DNA from 2 places in the Paenibacillus sp. FSL F4-0100 genome. Region 2 is predicted to be linked to the other one. Evidence: riboswitches for the same ligand, from Rfam matches in the RefSeq annotation. Region 2 holds a riboswitch; the other holds the start of a gene.
The links. Region 2 has a riboswitch for ZMP and ZTP ahead of MHH48_RS21665 (tetrahydrofolate dehydrogenase/cyclohydrolase catalytic domain-containing protein). Riboswitches for the same ligand answer to the same signal wherever they lie in the genome.
Positions count from the first base shown of each region.

Region 1: it holds a riboswitch for ZMP and ZTP, as region 2 does, so the genes downstream of both, rpiB (ribose 5-phosphate isomerase B) here and MHH48_RS21665 (tetrahydrofolate dehydrogenase/cyclohydrolase catalytic domain-containing protein) in region 2, are expected to answer to the same signal.

Region 1 is NZ_CP150303.1:7,145,113-7,153,182, reverse strand. It holds gene MHH48_RS32545 (L-threonylcarbamoyladenylate synthase) at 1-745, shown strand, start outside; gene MHH48_RS32540 (manganese efflux pump) at 827-1,390, shown strand; gene MHH48_RS32535 (low molecular weight protein arginine phosphatase) at 1,445-2,032, shown strand; ZMP/ZTP riboswitch at 2,123-2,204, shown strand; gene rpiB (ribose 5-phosphate isomerase B) at 2,319-2,783, shown strand; gene MHH48_RS32525 (TIGR01440 family protein) at 2,867-3,451, shown strand; gene glyA (serine hydroxymethyltransferase) at 3,542-4,792, shown strand; gene upp (uracil phosphoribosyltransferase) at 5,136-5,765, shown strand; gene wecB (UDP-N-acetylglucosamine 2-epimerase (non-hydrolyzing)) at 5,825-6,982, shown strand; gene MHH48_RS32505 (AtpZ/AtpI family protein) at 7,158-7,388, shown strand; gene MHH48_RS32500 (ATP synthase subunit I) at 7,385-7,762, shown strand; gene atpB (F0F1 ATP synthase subunit A) at 7,798-8,070, shown strand, end outside.
Region 2 is NZ_CP150303.1:4,832,559-4,840,628, reverse strand. It holds gene hxlA (3-hexulose-6-phosphate synthase) at 159-791, shown strand; gene hxlB (6-phospho-3-hexuloisomerase) at 798-1,361, shown strand; gene MHH48_RS21705 (helix-turn-helix domain-containing protein) at 1,442-1,861, shown strand; gene MHH48_RS21700 (SRPBCC domain-containing protein) at 2,157-2,663, opposite strand; gene MHH48_RS21695 (metalloregulator ArsR/SmtB family transcription factor) at 2,697-3,014, opposite strand; gene MHH48_RS21690 (DUF1801 domain-containing protein) at 3,038-3,376, opposite strand; gene MHH48_RS21685 (hypothetical protein) at 3,624-3,914, shown strand; gene MHH48_RS21680 (GTP-binding protein) at 4,148-5,356, shown strand; gene MHH48_RS21675 (hypothetical protein) at 5,506-5,865, shown strand; gene MHH48_RS21670 (YolD-like family protein) at 5,831-6,082, shown strand; ZMP/ZTP riboswitch at 6,191-6,270, shown strand; gene MHH48_RS21665 (tetrahydrofolate dehydrogenase/cyclohydrolase catalytic domain-containing protein) at 6,337-7,185, shown strand; gene MHH48_RS21660 (LacI family DNA-binding transcriptional regulator) at 7,482-8,070, shown strand, end outside.

The DNA of each region.
Region 1 (8,070 bases), 2.3 Mb from region 2:
TGTCTCCCCTCGCGTGACGGCAGGCCTCGATACCGTTGCCGTACGGATGCCGGATCACAATGTGGCGCTGGCTTTGATCAGCGCCGCCGGGCGTCCGCTGGCTGCGCCGAGCGCGAACCGTTCCGGTCGGCCAAGCCCGACGCTGGCCAGCCATGTCCTGGAGGATCTGGCGGGGGCGATCGACGGCGTCCTCGACGGCGGCCCGGCCGGGGTGGGCGTCGAGTCGACGGTGGTGCAAGTCGGCGAAGACGGGGCCGTCACGGTGCTCCGCCCGGGCGGCGTCACGGCGGAGCAGCTTGCCGCGGTTGCGGCAAGCGTGCGCATGGACCCGGCGCTGCATCGCGCCGCCGGGGAGGCGGAGAGCCCGGCGCCGCGCTCGCCGGGCATGAAATACACGCACTACGCACCGAAGGGTGCGATGTGCGTGGTGCAGGGCCCGCGTGCCGACGCGGTGTCGGCACGCATCGCGGCCGAGCTTGAGGCGGCCGCCCGGCGCGGGGAGGTGACCGGCGTGCTGTCATTCGACGAGCACATCGGTCACTACCACGCGGACGTTGCCGTCTCGCTCGGCAGCCTGGCCGCGCCGGAGGAAGCGGCCCGCCGGCTGTACGCCGGCCTGCGCCGATTCGATGACGAAGGCGCGACCTTCATTCTGGCCGAAGCGTGCCCGGAGCAAGGCCTCGGGGCAGCCGTCATGAACCGGCTGTTGAAGGCCGCGGGACACCACATCATCGATGTGAATTGAGCTGCTGAATGAACGCTTTTGGCATCATTTACCCCTTGTCCGCATATGGTGTACAAGACCATGGGACTTGGGGGAATGGGCATGCTGGAGGCGTCTGTCCAATCGGGACAGCTTGCGGCGATTCTGCTGATGGCGGTTGCACTCGGGCTAGACGCATTTTCGCTTGGAATCGGAGTCGGAATGAGAAGCGGTATGCGCTTAGGCCATATGCTGGGCATCAGCTTCATGATCGCGTTGTTTCATATGTTGATGCCGCTGCTGGGCTTATTTGCCGGCCGCTATGTAGGCATGTTACTGGGTCACGTCACAGGGCTTGCGGCTGGCGGACTGCTGCTTCTTCTCGGCGGGCATATGATGTATAACGCCTGGCGGGGCGGAGAAGGACAGCGAATACATCCTACCGCATTTTTAGGCATGCTGCTGTTTTCGCTTAGCGTCAGCATCGACTCCTTCTCGGTAGGCGTTTCGCTCGGGATGTTTGTGGATGATGTGCTGTTGATCGTGATCTCCTTCGGGATGGTTGGCGGTTTGCTGTCCATTCTCGGCTTGCTGCTTGGCCGCCAGGTAAGCAATAAGCTGGGGGAGTACGGTGAAATGCTGGGCGGACTGATTTTGGTTATATTTGGTACCATGTTTATCTTCTGACGTTATATTTGTTACAATAAGCCCAAAGAACCTATTAACGGGAGGAACGGGACCGTGAAAAATATACTGTTTGTCTGCACGGGAAATACCTGCCGCAGTCCAATGGCTGAAGGCATGCTGCGCAAGCTTGCCAAACAACGGGGCATCCCGCTGGAAACGAAGTCCGCCGGTGTCTCGGCCGTGGATGGAATGCCGGTGTCCCATCATGCGGAGTCCATACTACGAGACCAGGATATCCAAGAACGCTTGGTGTCCAAACCGTTGACTGCGAATCTGGTGGAGTGGTCAGACTTGATCCTGACGTTGACCCAATCGCATAAGCAGTATGCTATAAGGCAGTTCCCGCACGCCGCAGACAAGATGCATACGCTGAAAGAGTTTGTTGAGGATGACCGACAGGTGCTGAATGATCTGCGGGAGCAGGATAGTCTGTATGCGGCGCTTGAGCTGGCCAGATCGCTGGGCCGCGACGTCAGCGACCGTGACCGGGAGCGTCTGATCGAGCTGCGCCAGCGCATTCCGAGCTTCGATATTTCCGATCCTTTTGGAGGCTCGCGGGAGGAATATGAGGCGACGGCTGCAGAGATTCGGACAGCGTTGTTCCGTCTCTTGGACAAGCTGGAGGCGGATCGGCATAACTAAGCCTTGCTTTGATCGATATGAAGCCTACCATTGGGCTAAAAAGCCACTTGCCTTTCACATGGTATTGCTTTAAGATGAAGTTGAAAAACAATGATCCGGTGTAACTGGCGACGAAGTGGATGAAACCACGATGGAGCATCGGAATATACGGCCGGTCGCCTGGGCAAAGAGCAATTGGAGCACAATACGTGCGCCGACTGCTCTTTTTTCGTCTTTTGCGCCCGATTTGGGTTATAATGAAACAAGCTAAAACGCAAAAGCGAACATACGAGGGGGTTTTTCATAGATGAAAATTGCATTGGGTACGGATCATGCCGGCATTCGTCTGAAAGAGGAGATCGTGGAAGTCATTCAGGGTCTTGGACACGAGGTGGAGGATCTGGGCTGCGGCTGTTCCGATTCCGTGGATTATCCCGATTATGCCCTTCCTGTGTGCGAGAAGGTAGTCTCGGGTGAAGCGGATCGCGGCATTCTGATCTGCGGTACGGGAATCGGCATGAGCATTGCGGCCAACAAGGTACCGGGCATTCGCTGCGCGCTGACACATGATGTGTTCTCAGCTAAAGCAACGCGCGAGCATAACGACAGCAACGTGATTGCGTTGGGTGAGCGTGTCGTCGGTCCTGGACTTGCTGCTGAAATCGTCAGCGCATGGCTGACAACGGATTTCAGTCATGGCGAGCGCCATATCGGCCGTGTAAACAAGATCAAGGCCATCGAGGAGCGTTACCTGAAGAATGAGTCGCGATAAGTGAACGCGTAATTTACGGCTGCGGTTATCGTGATAGGGGAATGAAGCATCTTCTGTGAAAAAAACATCGGGAGGACTGTGACATGACGGATATCTCCAAGGTTTCCTTGAACGAACAGACAGCGCGTATTGTCCGCGAACTGGCCGAAGCAGCCGTCTTAGGACCTAGTAAAGTGCTGGTCATCGGAGCCAGCACCAGTGAAGTGGTCGGACGCCGGATCGGTACAGGCGGCGCTCTTGAAACAGCGCAGCAGCTCCTTCAGGGCATTGCCGAGGTTCAAGCGGAATTCGGTTTCGCGGTGGCTTATCAATGCTGTGAGCATCTGAACCGTGCGCTTGTCATGGAACGCGAGCTGCTCGAGCGGCTGGGCTTGACGGAAGTGGCGGCTGTTCCCATTCCGGGAGCGGGCGGGTCGATGGCCTCCGCGGCTTACCGCAGCATAAATGAGCCTTGCCTTGCGGAATCGATTGAAGCACATGCCGGAGTTGATATCGGCGAGACGCTGATCGGCATGCACTTGCGGCGAGTGGCGGTTCCGTTCAGACCGACCGAGCGTTATATCGGTGAGGCGCGCGTAACCGCGGCTTATACCCGTCCGAAGCTGATTGGCGGAGAACGCGCGGTGTACCAGCTCGAGCAGAGGGATGATTCCACACTATGCGATTGATTCAAATGAGAACTCGCTTTTTTAATTATGAGAACTTGTAGTATTGACTTTGCAAGAAAAAATAACGATTGATTATGGGAGGATATGAACATGATGGAACATTTGCGGAAGAGTGACCCGGCTGTATTGGAAGCGATGGATTTGGAGCTGAAGCGTCAGCGCAGCAACATTGAGCTGATTGCCTCTGAGAATATTGTTAGCGAAGCGGTTATGGAAGCAATGGGGACGGTGCTGACGAATAAATATGCGGAAGGCTACCCTGGCAAACGCTATTACGGTGGCTGTGAGCGTGTGGATATCGTGGAAGATATCGCCCGTGACCGTGCCAAAGAACTGTTCGGAGCCGAGCATGCCAACGTTCAGCCGCACTCCGGTGCCCAAGCGAACATGGCGGTATATTTGGCAGCCCTGAAGCCTGGAGATACCGTGCTCGGCATGAACCTGGCCCATGGCGGCCATTTGACTCACGGAAGCCCGGTTAACGCTTCCGGACTTCTGTACAACTTTGTTGCCTACGGCGTGCAAGAAGATACGTTCCTGATCGATTACGACGAAGTTCGCAAAGCGGCATTCAAGCATCGCCCTCGTCTGATCGTAGCGGGTGCAAGTGCCTATCCTCGCATCATTGATTTTGAACGGCTTGCTGCTATCGCGAACGACGTTGGCGCGTTGTTCATGGTTGATATGGCTCATATTGCCGGTCTTGTTGCGGCAGGTCTTCATCCGAATCCGGTTCCGCATGCCCATTTTGTAACGACAACGACGCATAAGACGCTTCGCGGACCTCGCGGCGGTATGATTCTGTGCAAAAAAGCTTGGGCGCAAGCGATCGATAAAGCGGTATTCCCCGGCTCCCAAGGCGGCCCGCTCATGCATGTTATTGCTTCCAAGGCCGTTGCGCTTGGCGAAGCATTGGATCCGTCCTTCAAGACGTATGCAGAGAATGTCGTGAAGAACGCGAAAGTGCTGGCAGATACTCTGATCGAGGAAGGCTTGAATATCGTATCCGGCGGAACCGATAACCACCTAATGCTGGTGGATACCCGCAATCTGGACATCACCGGTAAAGACGCGGAGAAAGTTCTGGACTCCATCGGGATTACCGTGAACAAGAATGCCATCCCGTTTGATCCAACCAGCCCGTTCGTAACGAGCGGTATCCGTATCGGTACCCCTGCGGTTACTTCCCGCGGTATGGATGAGCAGGCGATGGTGAAAATCGCGAAAATTATTGCCATGACATTGAAGCAGCCGAAAGACGAGGCAACGCTTGAAAACGCAGGTCGTTTGGTGGCTGAGCTTACAGATCAATACCCTCTCTATGCTGAAATGAAATATTAATCACAGTCTCCTCCGCAGAAGAAGCCTATGATAAGAGGACCCCGCCTGATGCAGGTGGGGTCCTTTTAGGAGCTATAAACATTCTGGCCAGATTGCTATGCTCTCATTTTCCCAGTCAGGTAGCTTCGCGGTTAGCATCAATATAGGCGAAAATGGAAAACCTAGGTTCAGGGCAGAAGGAGATCCGGTTTAGTTATAAGGTCAAAACTCATGGAATAAAACATGACCCGTGCAGGTGTCAATTGACTAGAGGGAATGATATAATAGACAGGATTTATGGAGCTCACAAATATTTTACGCCCATATTGAAATAACATTTGTACTCAAACCGGAGGGACCAGACATGGGAAAATTGGTGATTTGTGATCACCCGTTGATTCAACACAAACTTACATTTATCCGCGATATGCGGACTAACACAAAAGACTTTCGCGAATTGGTAGACGAAGTCGCGACTTTGATGGCTTATGAAATTACGCGGGAGGTTTCTCTTGAATCCATATCCGTGCAGACGCCGGTAGCTGAAACCCAAGGCAAAGTCATTTCCGGCCGCATGCTCGGCTTGATTCCGATCCTGCGCGCCGGTCTAGGCATGCTGGATGGAGTTGTCAAGCTGCTTCCTGCAGCAAAGGTAGGGCATGTCGGATTGTTCCGTGACCCCGAAACGCTTCAGCCTGTTGAATATTATACGAAGCTTCCAACGGACGTTACGGAACGGGAATTGATCGTCATTGATCCAATGCTCGCGACGGGCGGATCCGCCATCGCTGCGATCGACGTGCTGAAGAAACGCGGCTGTACCCAGATCAAGATGATGAACCTCGTGGCTGCACCGGAAGGTGTGAAGGCTGTCCATGATGCCCATCCGGACGTGGATATTTATGTTGCTGCTCTCGATGAGGGCCTTAACGACCATGGCTACATCGTACCGGGCCTTGGGGATGCAGGGGATCGGCTGTACGGCACGAAATAAGTGCCAGTCATTCGTACGTCTTGAATATTTGAAAACAAGCAAAGAGGGGTATTTCAAACATGTCAAAAGTGAAAGTGATGACGATATTTGGGGTCCGCCCCGAAGCAATCAAGATGGCGCCGCTTATTCTGGAGCTTCAACGTCACCCCGAGCATATTGAATCGGTCGTTTGTGTTACTGCGCAGCATCGGCAAATGCTGGATCAGGTGCTGGATGTGTTCAAGATTGTTCCCGACTATGATTTGGATGTCATGAAGGACCGACAGACGCTCAACGAGATCACCGTGCGCGTTCTGGAGGGTCTTGAGCCTGTTCTTCGTGAGGCTAAACCGGATATCGTGCTGGTGCACGGCGATACGCTGACAACGTTCCTGGCCAGCTATGCAGCCTTTCTGCAGCAGATTCAGGTTGGTCATGTAGAGGCGGGTCTGCGGACATGGAACAAGCTGAATCCTTATCCGGAGGAGATGAATCGTCAGTTGACCGGTGTGCTTGCTGATCTTCACTTTGCGCCGACGAACTGGTCCGCCGAGAATCTCCGCAAGGAGAACAAGCCGGAATCCCGTATTTATGTTACGGGTAACACGGCTACGGACGTGTTCCAGTACACGGTGCGTGAAGGTTATACCCATCCGGTTCTGGACTGGGCGAAGGGCAAACGCTTGATCCTGATGACGGCACATCGCCGCGAATCCCAAGGGGAGCCGCATCGTCAAATATTTGAAGCGGTAAAGCGCATTGCCGATGAATTTGAGGATATCGCCATCGTATATCCTGTACATCCGAGCCCTGCCGTTAAAGAGCCGGCTCATCGCATTCTGGGAGATCACCCGCGCATCAAGCTGATTGATCCGCTGGATGTTGTGGATATGAACAATATCTACACCCATACGCATTTCATTATTACGGATTCCGGCGGCATGCAAGAGGAAGCTCCGTCATTCGGCGTGCCGACCCTGGTGCTTCGGGATACGACCGAACGTCCGGAGGGCATTGAGGCCGGTACCCTGGAGCTGGTAGGCACCCAGGAGGAGAATGTGTATGAACGGATAAAGGTTCTTCTGACTGATCAGGAACTCTACGACAAGATGAGCAAAGCGGCTAATCCGTATGGTGATGGACAAGCTTCACAGCGAATTGTCAATGCGATTCTGCACCATTTCGGCATCCGAAAAGAGCGTCCTGAAGAATTTCACAGAATGTTCACAAAGGTATAGTTTACCGTATTCTGATGGGCAAGAAGACAGCATACAGTTGAACTGTACGGTTACCGCGGCGTTTTGTGCAATTTAGACTGCTCAAAACGCCGATTTTACACGGTAAATCCATCAAATCGATTCATTGACAAACTCTTGTAATATTCAGTAAAATGAGTTGGGATTAGAGGTTCATATGAAAAATCCGAAAAGTCAAGATAACCCTTGGTTGATAGCGCTATACATTAGCGGGGCTGGCGGTTTGCTTGCCGCTTACATTCTCATCGGTTTTTTTACCGGGCGATGGCTCATGAATCATTTGGACGGGCCCAGAGTGTGGCTTGCCATTGGTACGCTTTCGGGGCTCTTTGTAGGGATTTTGAATATCGCTCTTCTCATTAAAAAGTTTTTGGGGGCGCAGGCGTGAATGATTTGACTTCCATTGTGAACGCTGTATTTAGAGTATCATTACTCTTATTGTCTGCCTTGTTTCTCGGATGGGCTCTCTATCCGGAATTTCGCCCGATTTTTATGGGGTTGATCATGGGCATGGCGGCGGGATTGTTTAATGTACGCTTCCTCTCCATGAAAGTGCAGCAGCTGGCGCAATTGGCTGTCGATCCGGAACCGAAAAAGTACAACTTCGGCTTTATTACGAGATTGTGCATCGGATTTCTGATTGTTATCTTCGCCGCTAAACTCGAGCAGGTATCACTCGGCGGTGCAATTGCCGGTCTGTTCATACCCCAATTGTTGACCATTCCTGTCAGCATTGTGTTCAGTTTGAGAAACAATCATTGATCAGCGCTAACTTGGAAAGGGGTGAAAACAATTTTATGCATGATTCACCGATTATCAAACTTGGCGGATTGAATATTGATCTTTCAGCGGTACTAATGCTGTTCGTCACCTGTTTGGTGGTGTTCGTATTATGTCGACTGGCTGTACGTAATCTATCCGTCGAAAACCCTTCCAAACTGCAAAACTTCATGGAATGGGTAGTGGAATTTGTGCAAGGCGTCGTAGCGAGTGCGATGGATCTGAAGAAAGGGAAAGCTTACATATCATTGGGGCTTACTCTCATCCTGTTCATCTTTGTAGCGAACTTG
Region 2 (8,070 bases):
AACAGAAAAAAATGAAGCAACTAACCCTTTGTCCCTCCATATTACTTACTTCCACGTAAGTATCTCACTTATAAGTACGTACTTCCGTAATGTAAACTGTCGCTCTACAATGATCGTGTAGTCATTAAACAATACATTCATAAGGAGAGATTAACAATATGGAACTTCAATTAGCATTGGATTTGGTGAATATTCCAGAAGCAAAACAAGTGGTGGCTGAAGTAGCCGAGTTTATCGATATCGTGGAGATCGGAACGCCCGTTGTCATTAATGAAGGGCTTCATGCCGTAAAAGCGATTAAAGAGGAGTTCCCGCATTTGCGTGTGCTGGCCGACCTTAAAATTATGGATGCGGGCGGTTATGAAGTGATGAAGGCATCCGAAGCCGGTGCGGATATTATTACGGTGCTGGGCGTATCCGACGATTCCACGATCAAAGGCGCGGTGGCGGAGGCCTTCAAGCAAGGCAAGCAGGTCATGGTGGATATGATCAACGTAAAGGACATTGAAGGAAGAGCACGGGAGATTGACGCTTTTGGCGTGGATTACATTTGCGTTCATTCCGGCTATGACCACCAGGCGGAAGGTAAAAACTCATTCGAGGAATTGGCGGCGATCAAACGTGTCGTTAAACATGCGAAGACCGCCGTTGCGGGGGGCATCAAAATGGAGACGCTCTCTGAGGTGATCCAAGCGAATCCCGATCTCGTGATCGTCGGCGGCGGAATTACAAGCCAAACCGACAAGAAGGCCGCAGCAGCTCAAATGAACCAACTTGTGAAGCAGGCTTAAGTCACAATGAGCAATAACATATTTCAACATGCAGCAGTCATTGCCAAGGAGATATCGGAATCCGTACAGCAGGTCGATGCTGCCCAGGTCGAGGGATTGATTGAACGGATCGCGCAATCCGACGCCATCTTCTTGGCAGGGGGCGGCAGATCCGGTCTGATGATCCGGGCTTTTGCCATGAGGTTAATGCAGATGGGATATAAGGTTCATATCGTCGGTGAAACGGTAACGCCGGCGATCGGAGCTCGTGACTTGCTTGTTATCGGTTCAGGTTCAGGCGAAACGCAAAGCTTGGTGTCTATGGCCCGAAAAGCCAAGGATATCGGATCAGCCATAGCAGTCGTAACGGTGAAGCCCGAATCACGTATCGGAGAGCTTTCCGATGCGATCGTTCAGCTCCCCGGAAGCACCAAGGATCAGAATCAAGATACACTCGTCACTGTTCAACCGATGGCCTCTTTATTTGAACAGACGATGCTGATCGTGCTGGATGCGGTCATCCTGAGATTGATGGAGAAGAGTGAGCTCCACTCGGACCAAATGTTTGGCCTGCACGCCAATTTGGAGTAGGGTGCTGTCACGTGATATTTTCCACTTTGTTGATATAACCGCGACCGTTGTATACTGTAGGGAAGAAGGGGGGATGCATTATGGCAAGTGAAGTCAAACAGCGAATCAATCTAAAGGAAATAAACTGCCATAAAGAGTTAACCCTGGCGGTCATCGGCGGCAAATGGAAGCTGATCATCCTATGGCATCTTGGTTTAGAGGGCGTTAAACGCTTCGGTGAGCTAAATCGAATGATTCCTCATATCACGCAAAAAATGCTGACCAATCAGCTCCGCGAATTGGAGGAAGATCAACTGGTCCATCGTGTTGTTTACCCCGAGGTTCCGCCTCGGGTCGAATATTCGCTCACGCCCTACGGGGAGAGTCTTATGCCGATCTTGAAATTGATGTACGATTGGGGAAAAGATTACGGCGAACAGGTCATCTGGAAAGACGATGAGAAGCCTGAGGATAAAGACGATGAACAGGCAACGGAACAAGCAGTTGCCCAGAAGCTGTAATTTCACGAAAATGTATACGAATGCATGGGCAACGCGGTCGTCACAAATGCATCGTGCTGTAATCAGCGGATTCATACATTTGCCCGGGTTACTTTTACAAGGAAACTTGTTGTTTTTTTGGCAGGATCTGGTGACAGAACGATTCGTTGTAAAATAATTAAGGCGCTGATAGTATGGAAAACCCCCTTAAACTTAAGGGGGTTTTCGAGCAAGATGACGCTGAGTTCTGAAGAATTAAAAAGCGGCGAACAAATAGGTTCGCCGCCGCTGGTTTGCGCTTCCTTGATCAATGTATTTATTGCTGGCTTTCAAGGTATTCAGCGAGTTGGTCAAATGTACCGCCAAATCCCTGTTTCACCATTGGAGCCATTTCATCAAAAGCTGCTTGTTCTTCTGCAGTTGCGTTGACAGGGCCACCCTGCATAGTCAGAGTAGTTTTTCCATCGGTTTCTTCAAGTGTGATGATATTCATAATTTCAAGCGGCCAGTGTGCGTTAAAAGGTGCACGTATCGTGTTACCTTCCTCATCTGAGAATGATTGGATGAATACCAGTTTTTCAGGAACTATGACTTCTTGATATACAAATTTTCCCCACATGGCCTGGGTACCATCTGGCGACTTCTGACAACCTAAGAACATACCACCTGGACGTACATCCATTCTAATAACATCTAGTGAAAACCCTTGATGACCCCACCATTTACCGAAGTGTTCTGGATCTGTCCAAACTTTAAAAACCAGTTCTCGAGGGGCATTGAAAACACGGGTTAGAAGTAAGCCACTTTTGCTTTGCTCGGTCATTTGAATTCCTCCTAATATGAAAGGTTGCGGCTGCTACCCTTTCTTTTGTAATTTGTCTAAATAATCCTCAAGTTGATCTAAGCGCTGTTCCCAAATACCGCGGAACGATTCCAACCATTCGTCCATCTCTTGTAGCGGTTCAGGTCGTAGTCTATATATCCGTCGATTAGCCTCTGCCTGAACTTCTACCAATCCTGCTTCATGCAATATCTTTAAATGTTTGGAAGTCTGCGGCTGCCGGATTTTAAGGCGATCAGCAACCTGACCGACAGTTAAGGGACCGTCTCGTAATAGTTCGACTATCTGCAATCGGTTAGGTTCGGCTAGTGCGTTCAAAGTTGTCTGTTTCATATGACCTTACCCCTATCTTGTTATTACAACGAACTCGATGCTTGAACTAAAAGTTCTGCTAGTAGCTCATAGTCTGGAGTATCATCTTCTCGAATTTTAAGCCATTTTCGTTCGGGTGGACCATCGAAATTTTTGGGGACTTCTAGATTTGTTGTGTTCATGATCATAAAGGCAATTGCATCTTTTGATGGTGAAATTACAGCTGCATACTGTCCGTTCTTTAGAAAATGTGGCTTTTTGTACTGAATCCGTTCTTCTACTTCCGGAATTGCTTCTTGGACCATGTGCCGAAGCTTTTTGCTGACGTCTACTTGCCAAGGCAAATTAAGGTTTTCGATGAACGAAATTACTTCTTGGCTCATATCTTGCCCTCCTTACTTGTGAATATTAACCAACGATTGGTTACAATATACCATGATGAGAATATTCTTGTAAAGGAATATTTGGAAATGAATCTTGCCTTTCCTCAAAGGGTTAGTAGCTGAACGTAATTTGACAATAAAGTGAGCACAATTCGAGAGTAGTTTAACCGTATGATGAGCACCACATGACAGTTTTACCGTGATACGATGTAAGCATAGAAAAGGCGAGAATGACACGCACGGCTGCATGAACGCGACATGCAACCGTGGCGTAGATCTTCTCGCCTTACGTTTTTCGTTATTAATTTTTAATACTGCTCTTCTTCTCTCCTCATTTGGTAGTGATGGTGATAGTGGTGATGGTGATGATGATGGATCATATGATGGCCAGATGGAGAACTATATGGATGAAAATGGGGGTGATGCTCATGACCGTGACCATGACCATGACCATGATGATAAGGCTGAGGTTCTCTTTGTTGAGTTTCTTGAAGGTTATAGTTTTGTTGATTCATCGAATTTCTCCTTTTCGTCTTGAGATAATTCATATTATGTATACAAACGATTAGTGACACTTGACCATAAGAAAATGGGCTACCAAGATAAGTTAAATGGTGAGGAAATAAACCTCCGGTACCTAAGTGCCGGAGGTTTATTTTGCTGGCCGGATCATTTTCTGCACGGAAGGATTGACAATTCGCTGAAGGAGATATAATATCATACCGTATAAATCGTAATTATTACGATTAAGGAATGGAGGAAGTTCAGTAGATGAATAACAACAATAAGATTCCGGTTACAGTACTCAGCGGTTACCTCGGATCAGGCAAAACGACCGTGCTGAATCATGTGCTTCATAATCGTGATGGATTGAAGGTTGCGGTCATTGTGAACGACATGAGCGAAGTGAATATTGACGCGGATTTGGTTCGAGGGGAAGGGAGCCTGTCCCGAACGGATGAGAAGCTGGTCGAAATGTCCAATGGCTGCATCTGCTGCACCCTCCGGGAAGACTTGGTGCAGGAAGTTCAGAAGCTGGCACAAGAAAACCGTTTTGACTATATCCTGATTGAATCGACGGGTATTAGTGAGCCCGTGCCCGTTGCGCAGACCTTTGTTTATCCAGATGAGGTATCCGGTGTACAGCTGTCCGACCTAGCCCGGCTGGATTGCATGGTGACGGTTGTAGACGCGAACCGATTCTGGAAAGACTTCTCTTCGGGCCAAAGCCTGCTCGATCGGAAGGAAGCGCTTGGCGAAGAGGATACACGGGAAGTCGTGGATCTGTTGATCGACCAGGTTGAGACGTGTGATGTGCTGCTGTTGAACAAATGTGATCTGGTAAGCGATGACGAATTGGCCAAGGTGGAAGGCATACTTCATAAGCTTCAGCCAAGCGCCAAAATCATACGTACCGTGAAAGGACAAGTCGCACCTGCGGAAATTCTGAATACCGGTTTATTCGATTTTGAGAAAGCCAGTCAGGCCCCCGGCTGGATTCAGGAGCTTCAGAAGGAAGAGCATGTGCCAGAAACGGATGAATACGGCATCAGCTCTTTTGTTTATCGGAGAAGAAGACCGTTTCATCCGGAGCGGCTGGCAGCATTCATGAGTTATTGGCCGGAAGAGGTCGTACGCGCGAAAGGGATCGCTTGGCTGGCAGTGCTTGAGGATGTTGCGGCAAGTCTAAGTCAAGCGGGTCCTTCGATTCAGTTCGGGCCAGCTGGATATTGGGTGGCTGCTTTAACCGAGCAGGAACAGCAGGAGCTGATTCAGAGTGAGCCGGATGTGCAGCGAAAATGGGATGCCGTCTGGGGGGATCGGATGACCGAGCTCGTGATGATCGGGATTGGGATGGAACAGTCACTAATCGAGCAGGAGCTGGACGATTGTCTGTTGACCGATCAGGAAATGCAGCTGGATTGGTCGACGTTTAACAATCCGCTGCCATGGATGGCCATTGAAGAGCTATCACTGTAAGGTTATATTTTTTTGATTAAAATTAATCGTAATAATTACGGATAGATAAGGAGCCACTTGAGGGCTTTACAGGTTTTCTAGAATATAATCCCCTTTGCGTAGACAGTGCTGAAGAAGAGCGCTACAGTTTACTTAAGGGGATTTTTGTCATGGAAATTTCAAAAGAAGAATACGAAAGAAGCAGGGGAATATGCAGAAATTCATCATTTAAAAACTCAATTGCAGGAAAAGTTATTACCCTGTTTAGAAAGCGCCCTTCAGAAGGACCGGGTTTTAAAAAATCACTTAATGATGTGGTCAATCTATTTATCTGTCCAGAACTTATACCTATCAAGTCCAGAGCACCTGCTTTGTATTTGTTGTATAATAGGAAGAATAGGAAGAAGATTCCCAATTCATGTTTCGATGATAGCTTTAACGTATTTCAGAATGTAATGCTGACGCATGAGCAACATCAATCAGGAGGACAAGGTAATGGCAAAAGCAAAGGTTCCAAAGAGACCCACTAGAGATGAGTTTGTACTGGAAGAACTCGGAAATCAGCTTACTGAAGCTTACCAGGAGGAATCGGTTATCGTACTGACGGTCTGGGGAAGGGAAGAGGCGGTCCGCGGGCAAATCGATCAAATGGACTCCCGAACAGGGAAGGTACATATGAAACAGAATGGCGTTATTACGAAGGTTCCTTTTATGGACATTATGGAAGTGAATTATCCGAGAGACTAATCAGAATCATGTGTGCTTCCCGCAAATGAATCAAAGAGATTGTGATTTAAAGCGGTCGGCTTCATACCCGGTAGCGCGATGTCCAAAGTCGTGGTATATTAAAAAAAGTTATCTATGTGTTACTGGCGTAGCTTGGGGTACCAAGAGGGAGCACATAGGATCATATGCCGTACGCCTGGGCAAGAGGTAAGGAGACGATGAAGTCGCCTTGCCTCTTTATGTTTTTTAATACAATGGCGAAGGAGCGGATTAGTATGAGTAAGGAACCCGTAATTTTAGATGGAAAAAAGGTATCCGACGATATCAAGGCGAAGCTGGCTGTAAAGGTACAGGAATTGAAGTTGCAGGGGGTAACGCCTTGTCTGGCAACGGTTCTGGTTGGTGATGATCCTGCTTCGGCGACCTATGTGCGGATGAAGGGAAATGCTTGCGAGCGGCTTGGCATCATATCCAAAAAAGTGGTACTGGAGACATCGACAACGACCGAGGAGCTGATTGCCGCGATCCAAGAGCTGAACGAAGATCCGAATGTCCACGGCATTCTGCTGCAGCATCCGGTACCGCATCATATCGATGAACGGGCGGCTTTTGATGCCATTGACATTAAAAAAGACGTGGATGGAGTAACCACGCTCGGTTTCTCGCAGAATGCGTTTGGTTTTGCCGATTATCCGTCTTGTACGCCTGCCGCGATTATTGCGATTATGGATTATTATGATCTGCCGATCGAAGGGAAGCATGCCGTGGTGGTCGGACGCAGTCCGATTCTGGGTAAGCCGGTATCGATGATGCTGCTTAATCGCAATGCTACCGTTACGATCTGCCACTCGAGAACGAAGAACCTTGGGGAGATTGTGTCCCAGGGAGATATCGTGGTTGCGGCCGTAGGCAAGCCTAATTTCATTCAAGGGGACTGGATCAAGCCGGGAGCCGTCGTATTGGATGCCGGCTATAATCCAGGCAATATCGGCGACTGCGATTACGATGCCTGCGCGAAGTTGGCATCCGCAATTACACCAGTACCTGCCGGTGTTGGCCCCGTTACGATTGCTACATTGCTGAAGCATACCGTCGAATCGGCTGAGCGAACCGTGCAAGGTTAAGGGACAGCCACAGACTATTTGCATATGAATTAAGAGGGCGCCCATGAATAATCCCCTTCGAATCACTTCGTTTCATGTAAGAGTCTGGGACATGGAAGAGATATGGCTCGAGTAATGATAGGCTTGGAGTCTGCATTTCACGGATCCCTGGACGTCATGGTATAGTTAGGAAAAAGCAAAATCGAAGGGGAGAGATTCATGCACAAACAACTCATTTCCAGTTGTGCTGCGGAGCAAGGAGCTGTGGAGGATAATCTGTTCGTTGCAGCGCCGCAAGCGGCTCCCGGGAGCACCGAATGAAGAACACGATTGCAGATATTGCCAAAAAAGCCGGAGTTGCCAAAAGCACGGTCTCCCGTTTCTTAAACGGAGGTTCTGTCAGTAATGCAACACGCCGTAAGATAGAGCTGGTCATTCAGGAAACCGGTTATATTCCGAATTCGTTTGCACAGAGCTTGAAAGCGAAAAAAACCAGCATGATCGGTACCATTGTGCCGCGTCTGGATTCATTCTCAGCATCACAGACCGTTGCCGGCATGGATGAAGATTTAAGAAAACACGGTTATCAGCTTCTCATTATTAATGCAAGCCAGGACTTATCCAGGGAGATTGAAGCGCTGTATGATCTCGCCAGACAAAAAATATCTGGCATTATTTTATTCGCCACTCAGGTGACGGAAACGCATCTTGCAGCGATTAAAGAGATCGGCATCCCCGTCATCCTGCTCGGACAACAGCATAAGGATGTCCACAGCATGATATATAACGACTATGCCGCAGGTTATGACATGGGCCGATATGTGCTGTCCATGGGACACCGTCATATATCTTATATCGGCGTGACGGAAAAAGACGTTGCTGTCGGAGTTCAGCGGAAGGAAGGGT